Regions from separate parts of the Pseudorhizobium sp. NPDC055634 genome, predicted to be linked through region 2. Evidence: predicted binding sites of a transcription regulator. Region 2 holds the regulator's gene; each other region holds the start of a gene.
The links. Region 2 encodes PhoB, which activates phosphate uptake and scavenging genes when phosphate is short. Its sites were predicted from a motif close to TGTCATNNANCTGTCAT; they were not measured.
Positions count from the first base shown of each region.

Region 1: a site for PhoB is predicted at 1,763-1,779, ahead of ACWGPT_RS14625 (YrbL family protein). Genes of this name have one in related genera too.
Region 3: a site for PhoB is predicted at 1,969-1,985, ahead of ACWGPT_RS12135 (DUF2794 domain-containing protein). Genes of this name have one in related genera too.

Region 1 covers NZ_JBSHHW010000008.1:129,448-132,516, reverse strand. The annotation lists gene ACWGPT_RS14635 (N-acetylglutaminylglutamine amidotransferase) at 1-1,081, opposite strand, end outside; gene ACWGPT_RS14630 (MarR family winged helix-turn-helix transcriptional regulator) at 1,205-1,636, shown strand; gene ACWGPT_RS14625 (YrbL family protein) at 1,865-2,506, shown strand; gene ACWGPT_RS14620 (glycosyltransferase family 25 protein) at 2,576-3,069, shown strand, end outside.
Region 2 covers NZ_JBSHHW010000004.1:116,805-119,873, forward strand. The annotation lists gene pstB (phosphate ABC transporter ATP-binding protein PstB) at 1-303, shown strand, start outside; gene phoU (phosphate signaling complex protein PhoU) at 348-1,067, shown strand; gene phoB (phosphate regulon transcriptional regulator PhoB) at 1,084-1,767, shown strand; gene phnE (phosphonate ABC transporter, permease protein PhnE) at 1,960-3,069, opposite strand, start outside.
Region 3 covers NZ_JBSHHW010000006.1:162,399-165,467, forward strand. The annotation lists gene ACWGPT_RS12125 (Bax inhibitor-1/YccA family protein) at 160-906, shown strand; gene ACWGPT_RS12130 (N-acetyltransferase family protein) at 1,012-1,569, shown strand; gene ACWGPT_RS12135 (DUF2794 domain-containing protein) at 1,566-1,952, opposite strand; gene ACWGPT_RS12140 (DUF1223 domain-containing protein) at 2,205-2,954, opposite strand.

The DNA.
Region 1 (3,069 bases), on a different contig from region 2:
AGACCTCCTGGGACAGCAGGTAGAAGCCGGCATTGTCATATGAGACCATCGGCTCCGACATCGCCGCGAAGACGCCCGGCAGGGCTTCCATGAGGCGCTCCGACGGGACGAAGATCTGGTGATGATCCGTGCCGAACCGCTCGGCGACAATATCCGAGTAGACGAATTCGTCGCCTTTCTCTCCGTTCGCGGCTTCGAAGCCGACGGAGAAGGTCATCAGGTCCTTCTGGCCCATCTCGGCCAGAAGACCGACGATCAGGCTGGAATCGACGCCGCCCGAAAGCAGTACGCCGACCGGCACGTCCGCGACCATCCGGCGACGAACCGCCGTCCTCAACGCGTCGAGCACGAGGTCCCGCCAATCCATGGAGGAGAGCCTGCTCAACGACGGGTCGCGGCTGTAGGGCGGCGCCCAGTAGATGGTATCGTCTTCACGACCGTCGGCGTCGATGACACGGATGGTCGCCGGCGGCAGCTTCTCTACCCCGTTGACGATCGTGTGCGGCGGCGGCACCACCGCATGGAAGGTCATGTAGTGATGGAGTGCCGTCCTGTTGATCGAGGTGTCGATGTCGCCACTTTTCAGAAGCGCCGGCAGGAACGAGGCAAACCGGATGGCGCCGCCTGTCCGGGCCAGGTATAATGGCTTGATGCCGAACCGGTCGCGCGCCATGACGATGCGGCCGCTGTCCCGTTCGTGGATCACGAAGGCGAACATGCCATGGAAGCGCTTGACGCAGTCCTTGCCCCAGGCATGCCAGGATTTGAGGATCACTTCGGTGTCGCCGTGAGAGAAGAAGCGATAACCCTTGGCTTCCAGTTCGCTCCGCAATTCCGGATAGTTGTAGATGCAGCCGTTGAAGGCGATGGTAAGGCCGAGTTCGGCGTCCACCATGGGCTGGCGGGCCTTCTGCGACAGGTCGATGATCGAGAGACGCCGGTGCCCGAGCGCCGCGTTACCGTGAATGACGAGCCCCGAGCCGTCCGGCCCCCGCGGCGCGATTGCATCCATCATCTTCGCCTGGACGAGAGGCGAGGGCTGGCCCCCGTCGAAACGCACTTCACCACAAATCCCACACACGGTTCCTATCAATCCTTTCCTGAGCTTGAATGACCTGAAATAATACTAGATCTGATAGTTAGAGTTCGAATGGATGTGGTCAAGGTTATGAACGTCCCGGCAAACGATAAGGATGGACAAAGGTTGCAGACCGAGGCCCGGATGGTGGAGAAGGCGGTTCGCCGGATCGTCCGCGCCCACGACCTGCAGTCCCGGGCATTGGCCAGGCGATGCGGCCTGACGGCAGCCCAGCTGGTGGTGATGAAGGGGATTGTCGAACTCGGCGAGGTGACGTCCGTCGCGCTCTCCGTCTACGCCGACATCAGTCCGGCGACGGTTGTGACGATCCTGGACAATCTCGAGGAGCGTGAACTGATCCAGCGATATCGCTCCGGGACCGACCGGAGGATCGTGCATACGCGCCTCACGGCGGAGGGTGCCCGCCTGGTGGCCGAGGCCCCTGAGCCGATGGGCGGCATCTTCCTGGAGAACTTCTCGAGGCTCCCGTTGCAGGAGCGCGAGGATCTGGCGCAGGCTATCGTGCGGTTGGCGGAATTGATGTCGATACCGAAATAGCCCCCTGCGGGGGTGGTCGGCCGGGGAGGCGGTCCCGCATCCCGACGAAGCCTTGTCTCGCGACGTTACCGTCCTCGCCATTGGCGCCTGGGGACACCGGCAAGGGGCGAGGCGGAGCTTGAATTTTGTCACAGACCTGTCAATTAGAGCGCAAGCAACTCGCCCAGGGAGCGGTTCGGCCAGCATTGTCGAGTCTCGGGCGAGCCTCAGTGATCCCCGGAGCCGTGCATGATCCACCTGGCAGATAGCGTGCCTGTTGCCTCAGGAAACAATTCAGCCGTTTACCGACACCCGGACGACGCATCCATTCTTGTCAAGGTGGTGCGGCCCGAAGCGCTGAAGCGCTACGAGGCCCGCTGGGCTTTCCTCCGTGGGCGGCGGCGCCGCTTCTCTCACCTGAAGAATTTCATTCGGGTCCTGGAGGAGCAGGTGGCCCTTTATGCCGCGGAGGGGCGTTCGTCTCGGCATCTGGAAGAGGTGATCGGCCTGACGGATACGGATGTCGGCCCGGGACTTGCGGTGCGATGCGAGACCTTCAAGGGCGAGATGGCGCCCACCCTCGCGAGCCTTGTGAAGTCCCGCCAGCTCGACGAAAGCGTATTGCCGCTCCTCGAGGAATTCTATGGCTGGCTCGAACGCAGCCCGATCGTCGCCAACGACCTCGGGATCGACAATCTCGTTCTTTCCGACCGCCTCACGGGAAGGCCGCGGATCGTCCTGATCGATGGTTATGGGGAAAACGCCGCAATTCCATTGAAGAGCTGGTCACAGTCCCTTAATCGATTTGACAAGCGTCAGAAGGCTGACAAGCTGCGCTCGCGTCTGAAGGCGGCGGTCTTGTCGGCTGAAATGCCCTCGTTCAGTCCCTGACTGCGACCGCGTCGGTCCGTCGTCAGGGTTGGCGATACTTCGAGTTCAACACCGTACTGACGAGTTCTGATGTATAGCGCCGACGACCCCCAGGTAATCATTTACGCCATCAATCTTGGTCGCTGTCGGGATCGCTGGGAGGACCTTTCTCGCGAGGCTGCGGATCTTGGTCTTTCGATCCGCCGCGTCGAGGCGATCGACGGTGCCGCCGTCAGGTTGGAAGACCGGGTCGACTGGGACGAGCCCGCGTTCATCCGCAATACCGGGCGGCTGATGGTCCCCGGGGAATACGGCTGCTACCACAGTCACCTCAAGGCTCTGTCCACATTTCTCGACGAAGGACAGCCATGGGCGATCATTGTCGAGGACGACATCCGGCTTTCACGCGATCTGCCGCAGCGCGCCGCGGCCGCGCTCGCGGCGCTTCCGGGAGCCGACGTCATCAAGATGTTCAACCACCGCATGGTCGGGTTCCGGAACTACGCGACGACCGATCAAGGTGACCGGATCGGCCGTGCCGTTCACGGCCCCATGGGTTCGGCGGCCTGCTATGCGGTCACCCG
Region 2 (3,069 bases):
CAGCAGCAGCGCCTGTGCATCGCCCGCGCGGTCGCAGTCTCGCCGGAAGTCATCCTCATGGACGAGCCCTGTTCGGCGCTCGACCCGATCGCCACGGCAAGGGTGGAGGAACTGATCCACGAACTGCGGGCGAACTACTCGATCGTCATCGTCACCCATTCGATGCAGCAGGCGGCCCGCGTCTCGCAGCGCACGGCGATGTTCCATCTCGGCCACCTCGTGGAGGAGGACGATACGGACAAGATGTTCACCAACCCGAACGACCAGCGCACGCAGGACTACATCATGGGTCGCTTCGGCTGATCCGCGGTCAGGCGCCCGATACGAAGACACTGAGGAACTGGATCATGCCATCAACCCATATCACGTCGGCCTTCGACGAGGAGCTGAAATACCTGGCCCGCCGGATCTCCGAGATGGGCGGGCTCGCCGAACAGATGTGCAGCGATGCGGTTCGCGCGCTCGTCAACTCCGACGCGGCGCTGGCCCAGAAGGTGATTTCGGACGACGTGGTGCTCGACCATGCGGAGCGCGAGATCGGCGAGAAGGCGATCCTGACGATCGCCAAGCGCCAGCCCGTCGCGGCAGACCTGCGCGAGATCATCGGCTCTCTGCGCATCGCAGCGGACCTCGAGCGCGTCGGCGACCTCGGCAAGAACACGGCCAAGCGGGTGATCGCGGTCCAGGAAACGGGCATCCCGCGCAACCTGGCGCGCGGGATCGAGCATCTTTCCGACCTCGCGCTGGTGCAGCTCAAGGAAGTCCTCGACGTCTACGTGACCCGCTCGGCCGAGAAGGCCGAAGCGATCCGCGAGCGCGACGAGGAAATCGACGCAATGTACACCTCGCTGTTCCGCGAACTCCTCACCTACATGATGGAGGACCCGCGCAACATAACCAGTTGCACCCATCTGCTGTTCTGCGCCAAGAATATCGAGCGGATCGGCGACCACGCGACCAACATCGCCGAGACGATCTATTACATGGCGACCGGATCGCAGCCGGAGGGTGAGCGCCCCAAGGACGACCGGTCGACCACGCTCAGCACCGTGCTGGGCGAGGAGTAGGATCGCGGGGCCGACCATGCACGCAAAGATTACCGTCGTTGAGGACGAGGAAGCCCTCAGCGTGCTTCTTCGCTACAATCTCGAGGCCGAAGGCTACGAGGTGGAGACCATCGTGAAGGGCGACGAGGCCGAGCTGCGCCTCCAGGAGCGGGTTCCGGACCTCCTCATCCTCGACTGGATGCTTCCCGGTGTCTCCGGCATCGAGCTCTGCCGTCGCCTTCGCCAGCGGCGGGAGACGGAGCGCCTGCCGATCATCATGCTGACGGCGCGGGGCGAGGAGAGCGAACGCGTGCGCGGGCTCGCCACGGGCGCCGACGACTATGTCGTGAAGCCCTTCTCGACGCCCGAACTGATGGCCCGCGTCAGGGCCATGCTCCGCCGCGCCAAGCCCGAGGTGCTGTCGACGGTTCTGCGCTGCGGCGATATCGAGCTCGACCGGGAAACCCACCGCGTCCACAGGAAGAGCCGCGAGGTCCGGCTGGGGCCGACGGAGTTCCGCCTGCTGGAATTCCTGATGTCGGCGCCGGGACGCGTCTATTCGCGCGCACAATTGCTCGACGGTGTCTGGGGCCACGACATCTACGTCGACGAGCGCACGGTGGACGTCCATGTCGGGCGCCTGCGCAAGGCCCTCAACTTCTCCAACATGCCGGATGTCATCCGCACGGTCCGCGGCGCCGGCTATTCGCTGGAAAGCTAGGCGCCGGCTCACCGCGCGGTGCGGGCTGGAATAAGGAAGGCAGTCGGCATCATGCCGGCTGCCTTTTCCGTTTCGGCGTGCCGGCGGAGGGCCGCGGGTAGGGGATCTATGGAAGGGATCTACGGAAAGGAAAGAGCCGCGACCGTCTCCTGCGCGGCTCTGGACTGCGTCGCCCTGGGCGGCTTCCGGTCTCTACCGCTCCCGACCCATCAGCCGCGAACGCAGGGCGTTCGAGATCCCGTCGAAGAGGAAGACGACGATGAGGATGAGGAGCACCATGTAGGCGACGTTCTCCCAGTCGGAATTGGTGCGCATCGCCTCCCACAGCTTCAGGCCGATGCCGCCGGCGCCGACTGCGCCGATGATGGTGGCCGAGCGGGTGTTCGATTCCCAGAAGTAGAGCGCCTGGGAGGCGAAGACGGGCATGACCTGCGGCAGCACGCCGAAGCGCTGGACCGCGAGCGGCGGCGCGCCGACCGAGCGGACGCCCTCCCGCTGCCGGTCGTCGATGTTCTCCAGCGCCTCGGCATAGAGCTTGCCGAGCGTCCCCGTGTCGGTGAAGAAGATGGCGGATATGCCGGCGAGCGGCCCCGGGCCGAAGGCGCGGGTGAAGAACAGCGCCCAGATCAGCATGTCGACGGAGCGCAGGAAGTCGAACAGCCGCTTGGCGATCTGGTTGACCGGCCGGTTGTGGACGATGTTGCGCGCCGCGATGAAGGAGAGCGGGAAGGCCACGATCATCGCGAAGAGCGTGCCGATGAAGGCCATGACGATCGTCTGCAGGAGCTTGGTCCAGACGTCGAGATGCTGCCAGGACGGGTTGTAGAGGATGTCGTTCCAGGCGAGCGACAGGTTGCTGCGGGCGGGATCGATCCGTTCGCCGCCGAAGATCAGCCCGGCGACTTCGCCCGCCGACTTCCCGAAGAAGGCGGAATTCGTGTCGAAGAGGAAGTTCTCCCAGCCGAGGAAGCGCTTGCGGATGCGCACCCGGTCGTCGCTGATGTCGGCCCATCCGGAGAAGCCGAAATAGGCGGTGACCCGGCCGCCGGCCGAGCGCTGCTCGACCCATTCCGGCAAGGGCTCGTGGGCGATCACGTCCTCCGCGTCGCGATCGAGAAGCAGCGTCACCGTCTCCTCGCCGCGCGTGAGGACGACCCGGTCCGGCCTGACGTCGATCGTACGGGAAGGACCCATCAGCACCAGGGCCTCGGTCACGACTTCCTCGGTGCGGGTCTCGGCGACCGGGACCGGTAGCGACAACTGCCGGGGGGAGGGCGCGGGCGCCATGAAGCTGAAGCTCGA
Region 3 (3,069 bases), on a different contig from region 2:
CGCCTCCGGCCGGCCGATTCGACGCATTCGGCCGCCCAACCCCTTGTAGAATAGTCGATCTGCCCTCATATTCGTCGCAGGCATGCTGAGCTCCGCAGCGGCGCCTGGGATTGTCAATCCCGACACCGTGACCAATTCCGGAGCTTGAATGAGGTAACTATGGCTGACTTCAACAACTACCAGAACCGTATGGCGCGCGGCCAAGCGCAGACGGGCGCGATGATCGACGAAGGCCTTCGCGCCTATATGCTCAAGGTTTACAACCTGATGGCGCTCGGTCTGGCGATCACTGGCGTTGCAGCTTTCCTGACCTGGCAGTTGGCGGTTGCGGACGGCCAGCTCACCGGTTTCGGGCAGATGCTCTACGCCAGCCCTCTGAAATGGGTCGTCATGCTGGCTCCGCTCGGCATGGTGTTCTTCCTGAGCTTCCGCATCAACCGGATGAGTGTCGCCGCGGCGCAGACCACTTTCTGGATCTACGCGGCGCTGATGGGCCTGTCGCTGTCCTCGATCTTCCTGGTCTTCACCGGCCAGAGCATCGTGCAGACATTCTTCGTGACCGCCGCCTCCTTCGGCGCGCTGTCACTCTACGGCTACACGACGAAGAAGGACCTGTCGGGCTTCGGCACCTTCCTGATCATGGGCCTGTTCGGCCTGATCATCGCGTCGATCGTCAACATCTTCCTCCAGTCGTCCGCGATGGGCTTCGCCATCTCGGTGATCGGCGTCCTGGTCTTCGCCGGCCTGACCGCCTACGACACGCAGAAGATCAAGGAAATGTACTGGGATGGCGACGAGGCTGTGGTAGCCGGCCGCAAGGCGATCATGGGTGCGCTCACCCTCTACCTCGACTTCATCAACCTGTTCATGTTCCTCCTGCAGTTCCTCGGCAATCGCAACGAGTAGCGGCATCGGAAAGACAGATTGAAGGCGGCCCCCGGGCCGCCTTTTTTGTTGCCAGTCCTTTATTGCGCCCATAGTTTCGTTCTTGTTTTCCCTCGGCATCCCGACATGACCTTCACCCTGCGCGACGCCTTGCCGTCGGATTTACCCGCGATCACCGCCATCTATGCGGACTGCGTCATCAACGGCACGGCGAGCTACGAGCTGGAACCGCCGGACGCGGCGGAGATGACCGCCCGCTTCACTGCCATCACCGGCAGCCGCTATCCCTATATCGCCGCCGTGGATCCGGACGGCACCGTGCTCGGCTATGCCTATGCGTCGGCCTTCCGCACCCGGCCCGCCTATCGCTGGCTGGTGGAGGATTCCATATACCTTGCACCTGAAGCCCGCGGCCGGGGCATCGGCAAGGCGCTCTTGTCGGAACTCCTGGTACGCTGCACGCATCTCGGCTTCCGCCAGATGGTGGCGGTGATCGGTGGCGCAAGCCCCGCCTCCGTCGCCCTCCACGAGGGGCTCGGCTTCGCGATTGCAGGCAGGCTGGAGGCGACGGGCTTCAAGCACGGCCGATGGCTCGACACCGTGCTGATGCAGCGGGCGCTCGGCGATGGTGCGGCGACCGACCCGGACGCCCACACCTATCCCGGCAGCCTCTACCCGGCTTAGTCGATCAGCTTCAGCACCTTGTCGAAGACCTTCAGCACCTGCGGCAGCTCATGGCCCCGCTTGAGGATCATCCCGTGCGTGTTGACGACGCAATACTGGCCCTGCTTGGCCGCCAGCTTGGGGTTCTTCTCGATCCGGTAGAGCGGCATCTCCCCGGAACGCTTGAAGACCGAGAATATCGCCCGGTCCTTCAGGTGATCGATGGCATAGTCCTTCCACTCGCCCTCGCCCACCATGCGTCCGTAGATCCTGAGGATGGCGTCCAGCTCGCGGCGATGGAAGGTAACGGGGACCGGCTCTCGGGCCTGGCGGTATTCGGTCAGGCTGACGACCACGTCGTCCTCTGGGTTGCGGGTACCCCGCAAATCCGGCTGATCCGTCATCACGACTCCATGGATGATGTCAGTGCCATGACACTCTGCCCGAGCGGGGGTAAAAATCAATCTGTAACGCGATTATTGAGTAGCGCTGCCGAGTTTTTAATCTTGCCGCAATTCGGACAAAACACCGCCGGATTCGGGGACAACATTCCCGTCGTTGGTTGGCTTCTGGCCCCAATAGATCCGGCCCGGTTTCATTGACCCTTACCCCCAGCCCCCCCAATGTCTCCGGGTCGGATCATCCAACAAAGGCTGTCAGTGGCGCTTGCGCCCCGCCATCAGGATCGTCGCGCCGATGATCGACGCCGGCTCCCCGCCGGAGCCCGATCTCTGTAGCAGGATCGCGCAGCCGTCCTTCTTCCATTTGCCCATGAACTTGCCGGGAAGCGAGAGCTTGAGCGGCTTGCCCGCCCACATGCCGACCGACTGCACGTCGTAGACGCTGTGCCAGTATTCGATGGTCTTGCCGGCATTCTCGCCCTTCGGCACCTCGACATCCTGCTGCTTGGTGAAGTAGGCGACCACCACTTCGGCCTCGCCCTCACCCTCGCCGATCTCGATCTCGATCTCCTTGCCGTGCATCCGCGCGGTGACCGGCACCGTCAGCCCCTGCCCTGCGGCCCGCAGCCTGTCGACGGTCGCGTTGATCGCGCTGAGTTCGGTGCCCTTCACGTGGTCGCGGCCGTTGATGACGGCCTGCGGGGTATAGACGCCGGTCCGGCCGAGCGATTCGGCATATCCGTACTGCCGCTCCGTGTTCGCCTTCGAACTCAGCGTGTCGGTCCAGCCGAGATAGTTCCAGTAATCGACATGGTAGGACAAGGCGACCACGTCGCCCTGGTGGACGAGTTCCTTCAGCACGGCGTCGGCCGGCGGGCAGGACGAGCAACCCTGCGACGTGAACAGCTCGACCACGCCTTTCGGCGTCTTGCCCTCTTCCGCTCCTGCTGCGGTTGCAGCCAGGACACCGGCAAGGAATATCGCTCTGCGGACGATGGGCAGCATGAACGCAAACCTCTTGAACTGAACTTTGTTAGCCACGGCTGACCGCGCGGATCAAGAGGCTAACGCGAGAACTCGGGCAAACTAACTGCCCGGACCGCCAAAGAGGAAGTCACGA